2 regions of the Catenovulum adriaticum genome follow, and region 1 is predicted to be linked to the other one. Evidence: predicted binding sites of a transcription regulator. Region 1 holds the regulator's gene; the other holds the start of a gene.
The links. The regulator FliA, encoded in region 1, starts transcription of late flagellar genes. The targets are predictions, from matches to a motif close to CTAAAGNTNNNNNNNNNNNNGCCGATA.
Positions count from the first base shown of each region.

Region 2: OLW01_RS09735 (flagellin N-terminal helical domain-containing protein) is a predicted target of FliA. The motif match lies at 3,686-3,712, and genes of this name have one in related genera.

Region 1 is NZ_CP109965.1:1,023,292-1,028,934, forward strand. Features, by position in the region: gene flhF (flagellar biosynthesis GTPase FlhF) at 1-1,023, shown strand, start outside; gene OLW01_RS04615 (MinD/ParA family protein) at 1,028-1,900, shown strand; gene OLW01_RS04620 (RNA polymerase sigma factor FliA) at 1,907-2,629, shown strand; gene cheY (chemotaxis response regulator CheY) at 2,675-3,058, shown strand; gene OLW01_RS04630 (protein phosphatase CheZ) at 3,080-3,823, shown strand; gene OLW01_RS04635 (chemotaxis protein CheA) at 3,839-5,643, shown strand, end outside.
Region 2 is NZ_CP109965.1:2,241,567-2,247,209, reverse strand. Features, by position in the region: gene hslV (ATP-dependent protease subunit HslV) at 1-505, shown strand, start outside; gene hslU (ATP-dependent protease ATPase subunit HslU) at 515-1,849, shown strand; gene OLW01_RS09740 (flagellin N-terminal helical domain-containing protein) at 2,216-3,046, shown strand; gene OLW01_RS09735 (flagellin N-terminal helical domain-containing protein) at 3,822-4,643, shown strand; gene OLW01_RS09730 (flagellin N-terminal helical domain-containing protein) at 5,176-5,643, shown strand, end outside.

The DNA.
Region 1 (5,643 bases):
GAATCTATTAACGATTGGTCGTTAAATCATCAAACAACACAAAGTTTAAGCAATCAAACACAACAAAGCACATCAAATACTGGGCAAACGACAGAACGCGAGCTACAATCGATTAAATCAGAAATGGCGGAACTTAAGCATTTATTAAAGCATCAAGTGTCTGGATTAATGTGGCAAGAAATGGCGAGAAGCGAGCCAACCCGAGCTTATATTGTTGACCGTTTAACTCGAATGGGTATAGCAGCGCAAGTTGCTGAACAAGTTGCTAGCTTTATGCCTGAAGGGATTGAAGACCATCAGGCATGGGATAGCGCGCTTGAATTATTAAGTGGGCAAATCAATGTGACTAATAACGACATTATGCGTCGTGGTGGTGTGGTTGCATTATTAGGACCAACTGGCGTTGGAAAAACAACGACGGTAGCTAAACTTGCTGCTCATTTTGCTAAAAAACATGGCGCAGACTCAGTTGCCTTGGTGACAACAGACAGTTATCGTATTGGTGCTCATGAGCAATTACAAACGTATGCTCGGATTATTGGTTGTCCATGTAAAGTGGTTCGCCATGAAGATGAATTAGCCGACACTTTGCATCAATTAAGAAACCGAAAATTAATCTTAATTGATACTGCAGGGGTAGGCCAAAGAGATGTTCGTTTAGCTGAACAACTTGATAGTTTAATGCGATCAACTCAAATTAAAATTAGAAATTATTTAGTATTGCAAGCAACGTCGCAGCAAAGTGTCTTAATGGAAACCGTGCAACAGTTTAAGCGTACTAACTTAACTGGTTGTATTTTCACCAAATTAGATGAATGCATGAGTTTGGGAGAAATTATTAGTGTTGCCATTCAAAATGCGTTGCCAATAGGGTATCTTACGGATGGTCAGCGAGTGCCGGAAGATATTAAAGCTGCAACTGCGCAATATTTAATCGACCAGGCTGCCGGTTATATGGATGAAAATGAATTTTCTCATCCTCACTGGTTTACAGATAGCTCAAGACAACCTATATATAAATAAATTTATGATATTAAATAACCAGTTAGGTGATCAAGCAAGTGGCCTTCGAACAATGAAACAAAGCGCGAATGAAAGAATTAAAGTAATTGCGGTCACCGGCGGAAAAGGCGGTGTTGGTAAAAGCAATGTGTCTTTAAACATGGCGGTTTCGATGGCTCAGCAAGGTAAACGCGTTTTAGTTTTTGATGCGGATTTAGGTTTGGCCAATGTGGATGTTATGTTGGGCTTGCGAGTTGAAAAAAACTTATCTCACTTGTTAGCTGGTGAATGTGAACTTGACGATATTTTAATTACCGGCCCACAAGGCATTAAAATTGTGCCAGCCACTTCAGGTACGCGTAATATGGTTGAACTATCGACTCAAGAGCATGCTGGTTTAATTCGTTCATTTAGTGAGCTTAAACAAGAGTTTGACGTATTAATCGTCGATACTGCAGCTGGCATTTCAGACATGGTGCTTAGTTTTTCACGCGCAGCGCAAGATGTCATGGTAGTGGTATGTGATGAACCTTCATCCATTACCGATGCTTATGCATTGATTAAAGTATTGAATCGTGATTACAATGTTTTTCGTTTTAAAATTGTGGCTAACATGGTTCGCTCTATGCGTGAAGGGCAGGAATTATTCGCGAAGTTGTCTAAAGTGTCCGATCGGTTTTTGGATGTTGCATTGGATTTAGTGGCTATTATTCCATTTGATGAAAATGTTCGTAAATCTGTTCGTCGACAAAAAACGATTGTCGAAGCATTTCCTAAATCGCCCGCATCTATGGCGTTTAAAACCTTAGCTTCTCGAGCCGGAAAATGGCCAACCCCTGAAAGCGCAACAGGTCATTTAGAATTTTTTATTGAACAATTGGTCTCTCCGGGAGTGTAGTCTGTTGTGAATAAAGTGGCTGCTTATCAATCTGTTAATCAAAAACAAGCATTTGTAGAGCTGCATGCTGGCCTAGTTAAACGTATTGCTCATCATATGATGGCAAGGTTACCTGCAAGCGTTCAAGTAGATGATTTAATTCAAGCTGGTATGATAGGCCTGCTTGAAGCGTCAAAGAATTTTGATGGTAGCAAAGGCGCAAGTTTTGAGACGTTTGCTGGAATTCGGATTCGAGGCGCCATGTTAGACGAAATTCGCCGTGGCGATTGGGTGCCGCGTTCAGTCCACAAAAATAGCCGACTTATCGCGAAAGCGATTAATGATGTTGAAAATGAAACTGGGCGTGATGCGCGTGATATTGAAGTTGCTGAAAAATTAGAGTTAAGCATTAATGACTACCATCATATTTTAAATGATGTAAATAGTGGTAAGATTATAGGAATAGAAGATCTTGGTGTTACTGAAGATGTGATTGGTAGCTCTGATGATAAACATCAAGATGAACCATTTGAAGATATTGCTCACGGTGCGTTTCAGAGCGAATTAGTTAAAGCGATAGAAACACTACCAGAAAGAGAAGCATTAGTGCTCTCTTTATATTATGATGAAGAATTGAATTTAAAAGAAATTGGTGCCGTTATTGATGTGAGTGAATCTCGAGTGAGTCAAATTCATAGTCAAGCAATGCACAGATTAAAAGCAAAATTAAATAGCTGGCAACAGATATAAAAATTATTATTAATCCATGAGATAATCTCAGAGGCGGAGGAAGCTTTGGATACAAATATGAAAGTTTTGGTTGTAGATGATTTTTCAACCATGAGGCGTATTATTAAAAACTTGCTGAGAGATTTAGGGTTCACTAATGTCTCTGAAGCGGATGATGGCGCCACGGCATTGCCAATGTTACAAAATGGCGATTTTGAATTTGTGGTGACTGATTGGAATATGCCAGGTATGCAAGGCATTGATTTATTAAAAGCAATTCGAGCGGATGAGCGGTTAAAAAATATTCCGGTTTTAATGGTGACTGCTGAAGCGAAAAAAGAACAAATTATTGCAGCAGCCCAAGCGGGTGTAAATGGTTATATTGTTAAACCTTTTACCGCTGCAACCCTAAAGGAAAAGTTAGACAAGGTTTTTGAGCGTTTAGCTTAATTAGGTATCAGGAGAACACCATTGTTACCTAATGAACCGTTAATTAGCCTTGAAGACGCAAAACAGTTAGTTAGTTTGCTTGAGCGGGGTGAAAACCAAGCCGCTAATGACATTTTGCAAAAAGTGACACAAGCAACGTCTGAAGAGCTGTTTGCTCAAGTTGGTAAATTAACTCGACAATTACATGATTCTTTGGGCAGCTTCCAATTAGATATGCGCATTGCTGATTTGGCTAATGAAGATATTCCTGATGCCCAAACCCGGCTTGCCTATGTAATGGATATGACCGAAAAAGCAGCAAATCAAACAATGGATGCTGTTGATGCTTGTTTACCAATCGCCTCTGATTTAAATAAGAATATTCAAGAAATTATCCCAACTTGGGATAAATTAATGAATCGTCAAATTGAGTTGAGCGAATTTAAGAGTCTATGTTACAGCGTTAATCATATACTGCACCAGTCTGAGAAAGATTCCCAAAGCCTACAAACTCAACTTAACGAAGTTTTAATGGCGCAAGGCTTTCAGGATTTAACCGGACAAGTAATACGCAGAGTTATTGAATTGGTTAAAGAAGTTGAAGATAACTTGATTCACTTATTAACCGTATTTGGCACACCACAACAAGAACAACAATCACAACCAGCCGAACCAACGACAATAAATAAAGGCGCTGAAGGCCCAATTATCGATGCAGAAGAAAGAACTGATGCCGTGGCGAGCCAAGATGAAGTTGATGATTTGTTATCCAGTTTAGGTTTTTAATAGGGGACGAGTTCCATGAGCTTTGATGTAGATGAAGATATACTGCAAGATTTTTTAGTTGAAGCAGCAGAAATTTTAGAGCAGTTATCAGAGCAGCTAGTGGAGCTTGAGAATAATCCTGAAGATGCGGATTTACTCAATGCTATTTTCAGAGGCTTTCATACCGTAAAGGGCGGAGCAGGTTTTTTAGCAATGACAGCCCTCGTAGATGCATGTCATGGCGCTGAAAATGTGTTTGATATTTTACGAAAAGGCCAGCGCAAAGTAACACCTGAACTTATGGATGTTATTTTACAGTCGTTAGACTGTATTAATTTAATGTTTTCGCAAATCCAAAACCGAGAAGAGCCAGAACCAGCTTCTCAAGAACTATTGGATACTTTACATACGTTAAGTGAACCCGAACGTGAAGATGAAAATACTGCGAGTGCTACAATAGACCCTACTGTGGGTGACTCGGATGTTGAATTGTTTGAGCAGTCCGTGGAGGAGTCGAACTTGCCTGTCTCAGACGTAGCTGACAGCCATTTAGAATCTAATTCAATTGATGAAATTACAGATGATGAATTTGAAGCTTTATTAGATCAATTACATGGTGCAAATAAAGCCCCGGGTGCAAGTTCAAATGAACCATCGTCTAGTCAAACATCAGCCACATTACCCGCAAATAATCCTTCAACTCCCAGCCATAATACTGATGAAATTACAGATGATGAATTTGAAGCTTTATTAGATGAGCTACACGGGAAAGGTAAATTTGCTAGCCCTAAAAAACCGTCATCGAATCCAGCTCCACAGGCGAGTCAATCCGTATCAAATAACCAATCATCTGATGATATATCTGATGATGAATTTGAATCACTGTTAGATGAATTACATGGTAAAGGAAAAGCCCCAAGTAAAAGTGTCACACCTGAAAAGCCTCAAGCAAGCGCGCCCAACGTTGCAAAATCTCAGCCTGATGCGGTCAATACCGTTAATAAACCAAATGCGTCTAACGTAAATAAACCTGTAACAAGTCAAGCAAGCTCTGGAAAACCGGCAGCCGCTAGCAAGCCGCCAGCACCAGCTAAAAAATCATCACCATCAGCGCCAGCTGCAGAAACCACTGTAAGGGTTGATACGAAACGACTTGATCAAATTATGAACATGGTTGGGGAGTTAGTATTAGTACGTAATCGACTCGTTAGCTTAGGTGTTAATGTAAATGAAGAGGCTATGTCTAAAGCGATTGCTAATTTAGATGTGGTAACAGGCGATTTACAGGGTGCGGTAATGAAAACTCGGATGCAGCCAATTAAAAAAGTATTTGGTCGCTTCCCAAGAGTCGTTCGTGATTTAGCACGTTCTCTCAATAAAGAAATCACCTTAAAATTAGAGGGTGAAGAAACCGATTTAGATAAAAATTTAGTTGAAGCGCTGGCTGATCCTTTAGTTCACTTGGTTCGAAACTCAGTTGACCATGGTATTGAAATGCCGGATGAGCGTGCCGCGAAAGGTAAACCTCGCAACGGTACTGTGTGTTTATCTGCATCACAAGAAGGTGATCATATTTTGTTAACCATCACTGATGATGGCGCAGGTATGGATCCGGAAAAGCTTAAAGGAATTGCGATTAAAAACGGTATTCTTGATACAGATACAGCTTCAAGAATGTCTGATAGTGAAGCTTACAACTTAATTTTTGCGCCTGGTTTTTCAACAAAAGAAAAAATCTCTGATATCTCGGGTCGTGGTGTGGGTATGGATGTGGTTAAAACCAAAATTACCCAACTCAATGGTTCAGTTGTAATACGCTCTGAACAAGGCTACGGCACTGA
Region 2 (5,643 bases), 1.2 Mb from region 1:
TGATGGCCAAGTATCGCTTGGTAATACCGTAATGAAAGGCAATGCACGCAAGGTTCGCCGTTTGTATCATAATAAAGTGATAGCTGGTTTTGCTGGTGGTACAGCCGATGCGTTTACTTTATTTGAGCGTTTTGAAAGTAAACTAGAAATGCACCAAGGCCATTTAACCAAAGCCGCGGTTGAACTTGCAAAAGATTGGCGAACCGATAGAGCGCTACGCCGTTTAGAAGCCTTATTGGCGGTAGCTGATGAAACAGCCTCACTTATTATTACTGGTAACGGTGATGTCATACAACCAGAGCAAGATTTAATTGCAATTGGTTCGGGTGGCTCATTTGCTCAGGCTGCTGCGACTGCTATGTTAGAAAATACAGAGCTTGATGCGCGCTCAATCGTAGAGAAAAGCCTGAAAATTGCAGGTGATATTTGTGTTTACACTAATCAAAATCAAACCATTGAAGTGTTAAATGCGAATGACTCAACTAAAACTGAAGCTAAAAAGTAGGAGCCAATTATGTCTGAGATGACCCCAAAAGAAATTGTTCATGAGCTGAATCGTCACATAATTGGTCAAGACAATGCTAAAAAAGCAGTTGCGATCGCTTTAAGAAACCGCTGGCGCAGAATGCAGCTTGAAGAAGAGTTGCGTCAAGAAGTTACGCCTAAAAATATTTTAATGATAGGTCCAACGGGTGTCGGTAAAACTGAAATTGCACGTCGTTTAGCTAAACTCGCTAACGCGCCTTTTATTAAAGTTGAAGCCACAAAATTTACTGAAGTGGGTTACGTAGGTAAAGAGGTTGAAACGATCATTCGTGATTTAGCTGACATCGCGGTTAAAATGACTCGTGAACAAGCGACTCAAAAAGTGAAATACCGAGCTGAAGAAGCGGCCGAAGAGCGTATTTTAGACGCCTTATTGCCAAAGCCTAAACCTATGTATGGCGAAGAAGCACCAGCACAGGAAAGCTCAAGTTCAACCCGCCAAGTTTTCAGAAAAAAGCTGCGTCAGGGCGAATTAGACGATAAAGAGATTGAGATTGATGTGTCTGCGCCTCAAGTGGGTGTTGAAATAATGGCGCCTCCTGGTATGGAGGAAATGACCAATCAACTGCAAGGTATGTTCCAAAACTTATCGGGTGATACTAAAAAGACACGTAAATTAAAAGTAAGAGAGGCTTTTAAATTGCTGATCGAAGAAGAGGCCGCACGTTTAGTTAATCAAGAAGAGTTAAAAGAAGAGGCCATCGAAAACCTTGAACAAAATGGCATAGTGTTTATTGATGAAGTTGATAAGATTTGTAAGCGCGGTGAAGGCAATGGCCCAGATGTTTCAAGAGAAGGTGTGCAGCGCGATTTATTACCGTTAGTTGAAGGCTCAACGGTTTCAACTAAACATGGCATGGTTAAAACTGATCATATTTTGTTTATAGCCTCTGGTGCATTCCAAATGGCTAAACCGTCAGATCTCATTCCTGAACTGCAGGGGCGCTTACCTATTCGCGTTGAGCTGGGTGCGTTGTCATCGGGCGATTTTGTCAGAATCTTAACAGAGCCTAAAGCATCATTAACTGAGCAATATAAAGCCTTGTTAGCAACAGAAGGCGTTAATGTTGATTTTACCCAAGACGGCATTGAATGCATTGCTAATGCTGCGTGGAAAGTAAACGAGAAAACCGAAAATATTGGGGCTCGTCGACTTCATACCGTGATGGAAAAGCTAATGGAAGAAATTTCATATGATGCTTCAGAAAAAAGCGGCGAAGCATACTCAATTGATGCTGAATTTGTTAAAAAGCATTTAGATGATGCTGTCGATGATGAAGATTTATCTCGATTTATTTTATAAATAAGCTGATTAATCTCACTTTATTTAAAATGTTTTTGCTAAATTTCATAAAAAGCCAATAATCATTGATTATTGGCTTTTTCTTTTTTTTAATCTTAATTTTCAAATAGTTAGATTTCTTCTTTATTGTTATTTCCTCGCCTTACTCGACCGATAAATAAAAAACTTTAGCGATTTTTTTGTCCTTTATTTTCACTTTTTTATTAAAGAAGCGACTTTGCACTCCGATAACCTAATTGTCAGCGGATGATAATAATAAAAACAAGGTAGCGTTTATTTAGATGATTAAATCAGATAAATAAGCCAATAACCAAGCAGCAAAGCTGCAAAAAACAAAGCAACGAAAAAAGTTCAGGAGAGTGTAAAATGGGTATGTTCGTCAATACAAATGTTTCATCATTAAATGCGCAACGTCAATTAACAGGTTCAGGTAACGCGTTAGACACAGCGTTTGAACGTTTATCATCAGGTTTTAGAATTAACCGAGCCTCAGATGATGCGGCAGGTTTGCAAATCACAGACCGAATGACCACACAGGTACAAGGTTTAAACCAAGCGGTTAGAAACGCAAATGATGCCATTTCATTAACGCAAACAGCTGAAGGTGCAATGCAAGAAATTACGACTTCATTGCAACGAATTCGTCAATTAGCGATTCAATCACAAAATGGTATTAATACCTCAGCAGACAGAACCGCACTACAAAAAGAAGTGAGTGCGTTAAAAACTGAAATTAGCCGAATTGCGACAACCACACAATTTGCCGGGGTTGATTTATTGCAAGGCGATTATTCAGCAAAATTCTTAGTGGGTGCCAATGGCGGCCAAACGATTTCAGTCAACTTATCACGAGCAGCGGGTGGCAGCTTTGGTGCTTCAAGCTTAGTCGGTGGAGACTTATCAGTTGCAAGTGAACAACTGGCTTCGGCAGCGCTGAGCAAAATAGATGCAGCGATTTCAACTATCGGTGCGGCACGTGCAGACTTAGGTGCGCTTCAAAATCGTTTTCAATCAACGATTCGTAACTTAAGCAACGTTATTGAAAATGTCTCAGCAGCCCGTTCGCAAATTAAAGATACAGACTTTGCGACAGAAACAGCGACTTTGACAAAAAACCAAATTTTACAACAGGCGAGTACAACCGTATTAAGTCAGGCGAATCAACGTCCACAAGCGGCTTTATCTTTATTAGGTTAAAGATGGATAGATTAAAGGTTAGATAAAGCTATCTAACCTAATTTTAAGCTAAAGCCTTTATTGCTTAATTAAAACATTGAAGACTCTTTGAGTAAGAATGATTATTTTAAGTGAAATCGCGTTTTAGTCGTTTATTTTAGTCAATCGTTATTAATCGGTTTTGGTTATTGGCGGTTGACTTAACTGTCTCGTAAGCACTCTCCTGACTGGTGTTGCGATTTGCCGGAGCATTTTGCTCCGGCTGTTTTCGTTACATTGAGTTTTAATGAGTTATTACGTGAATTTAGGTTGGGCTAATTAAGAAGCACGGCTGTTCGTTTTTATTGTGCCAAGCATATGTGTAAATAAAAGTGAAAGCTTGTTATTTGAAACCAGCTAATTAAAGAAGAAGGACAAGGTTAAATTTAAAAAAAGTTAGGCAACCCGCCTATAACCAGCAGAATCAAATAAACGGATAAATAGTTGTATTTTGTTTACTGCTCACTTCATATCTTGCTGATCAGCTAGTGTTTATAACACCTACCCTGCATTTTAAATGTTTTATATGTTTAAAACATTGTTCTGTTTTTATTTTTCACTTAGTTTTCTATTTGTTTTAATTAACTTTTATTATTTAGCCAATTATTATTAAATTAATTTCTAAAGTTGTTTAACTTTTGGTCGATATAGAAATAGACAATGACACATATTTTAAATTTTGTGGCTTTTGTCTTAATTAGGCATTAAGTGGCCTATTAATTGATAAAAGAACATTCTAATTTTAGGAGTGAGTATTATGGGTATGTTCGTAAATACTAATGTATCTTCATTAAATGCACAGCGTCAGTTATCAAACTCAGGCAATGCATTAAATACCTCGTTTGAGCGTTTATCATCAGGTTTTAGAATTAACCGTGCATCAGATGATGCAGCCGGTCTTCAAATTACTGATCGTATGACTACGCAAATTCAAGGTTTAAACCAAGCAGTACGTAACGCAAACGATGCAATTTCATTAACGCAAACCGCTGAAGGCGCGATGCAAGAAATTACCACCTCTTTGCAGCGTATTCGTCAGCTTGCAGTACAATCGCAAAATGGTATTAATACCTCAGCAGACCGTACTGCACTGCAAAAAGAAGTCAGTGCGCTTAAAACCGAAATCAGCCGAATTGGTACAACTACTCAATTTGCTGGGGTTGATTTATTAACTGGTGGTTATTCAGCTAAATTTTTGGTCGGTGCCAATGGTGGTCAAACCATTTCTGTTAATTTAGAAGGCGACGGTTTTGGTGCGTCAGGTTTAGGTGGTGCAAACTTTGATGTCAGCACAGCTGATTTGGCGTCTGCCACTTTAACAGCCATTGATAGTGCGATTTCAACCATTGGTGGCGCTCGTGCCGATTTGGGTGCGTTGCAAAATCGTTTTCAATCAACGATTCGTAACTTAAGCAATATCATTGAAAATGTATCAGGTGCACGTTCACAAATTAAAGATACAGATTTTGCGACTGAAACTGCAGAGTTAACCCGAAATCAAATTATTCAACAGGCAAGTACAACTGTATTAAGCCAGGCGAATCAGCGACCTCAAGCGGCTTTATCGCTATTAGGTTAAGGATTTAGCTAGCTTAAGTTCTGCTTCCACCCGTTTGGGGATAAGCCAGGAGGTAGTGCGACGGGTTAATAGGCCAAGCGGGTGAGCCATACTCACTCCATAAGGGTTAAGCGAGGTTTAGCTTAACCCTTATTTTTGAGCCTTTAACTAAAAAGTTGAATTTTTTATAAATTATTTTGTTTTAGTTGAGCCGTTTGAATAACGGCTTGCTAAATTTTATTTTCTTGTTTTTAAGTATCTAATTTTTATATTTATTTATTTTTTTTTCTCTCTTTATTTTTGTTAATTTTAGTTGTTATTTCCTCGCCTTGCTCGTCCAATAAATAAAAAACTTTAGCGATTTTTTTGTCCTTTATTTTCACTTTTTTATTAAAGAAGCGACTTTGCACTCCGATAACCTAATTGTCAGCGGATGATAATAATAAAAACAAGGTAGCGTTTATTTAGATGATTAAATCAGATAAATAAGCCAATAACCAAGCAGCAAAGCTGCAAAAAACAAAGCAACGAAAAAAGTTCAGGAGAGTGTAAAATGGGTATGTTCGTCAATACAAATGTTTCATCATTAAATGCGCAACGTCAATTAACAGGTTCAGGTAACGCGTTAGACACAGCGTTTGAACGTTTATCATCAGGTTTTAGAATTAACCGAGCCTCAGATGATGCGGCAGGTTTGCAAATCACAGACCGAATGACCACACAGGTACAAGGTTTAAACCAAGCGGTTAGAAACGCAAATGATGCCATTTCATTAACGCAAACAGCTGAAGGTGCAATGCAAGAAATTACGACTTCATTGCAACGAATTCGTCAATTAGCGATTCAATCACAAAATGGTATTAATACCTCAGCAGACAGAACCGCACTACAAAAAGAAGTGAGTGCGTTAAAAACTGAAATTAGCCGAATTGCGACAACCACACAATTTGCCGGGGTTGATTTATTGCAAGGCGATTATTCAGCAAAATTCTTAGTGGGTGCCAATGGCGGCCAAACGATT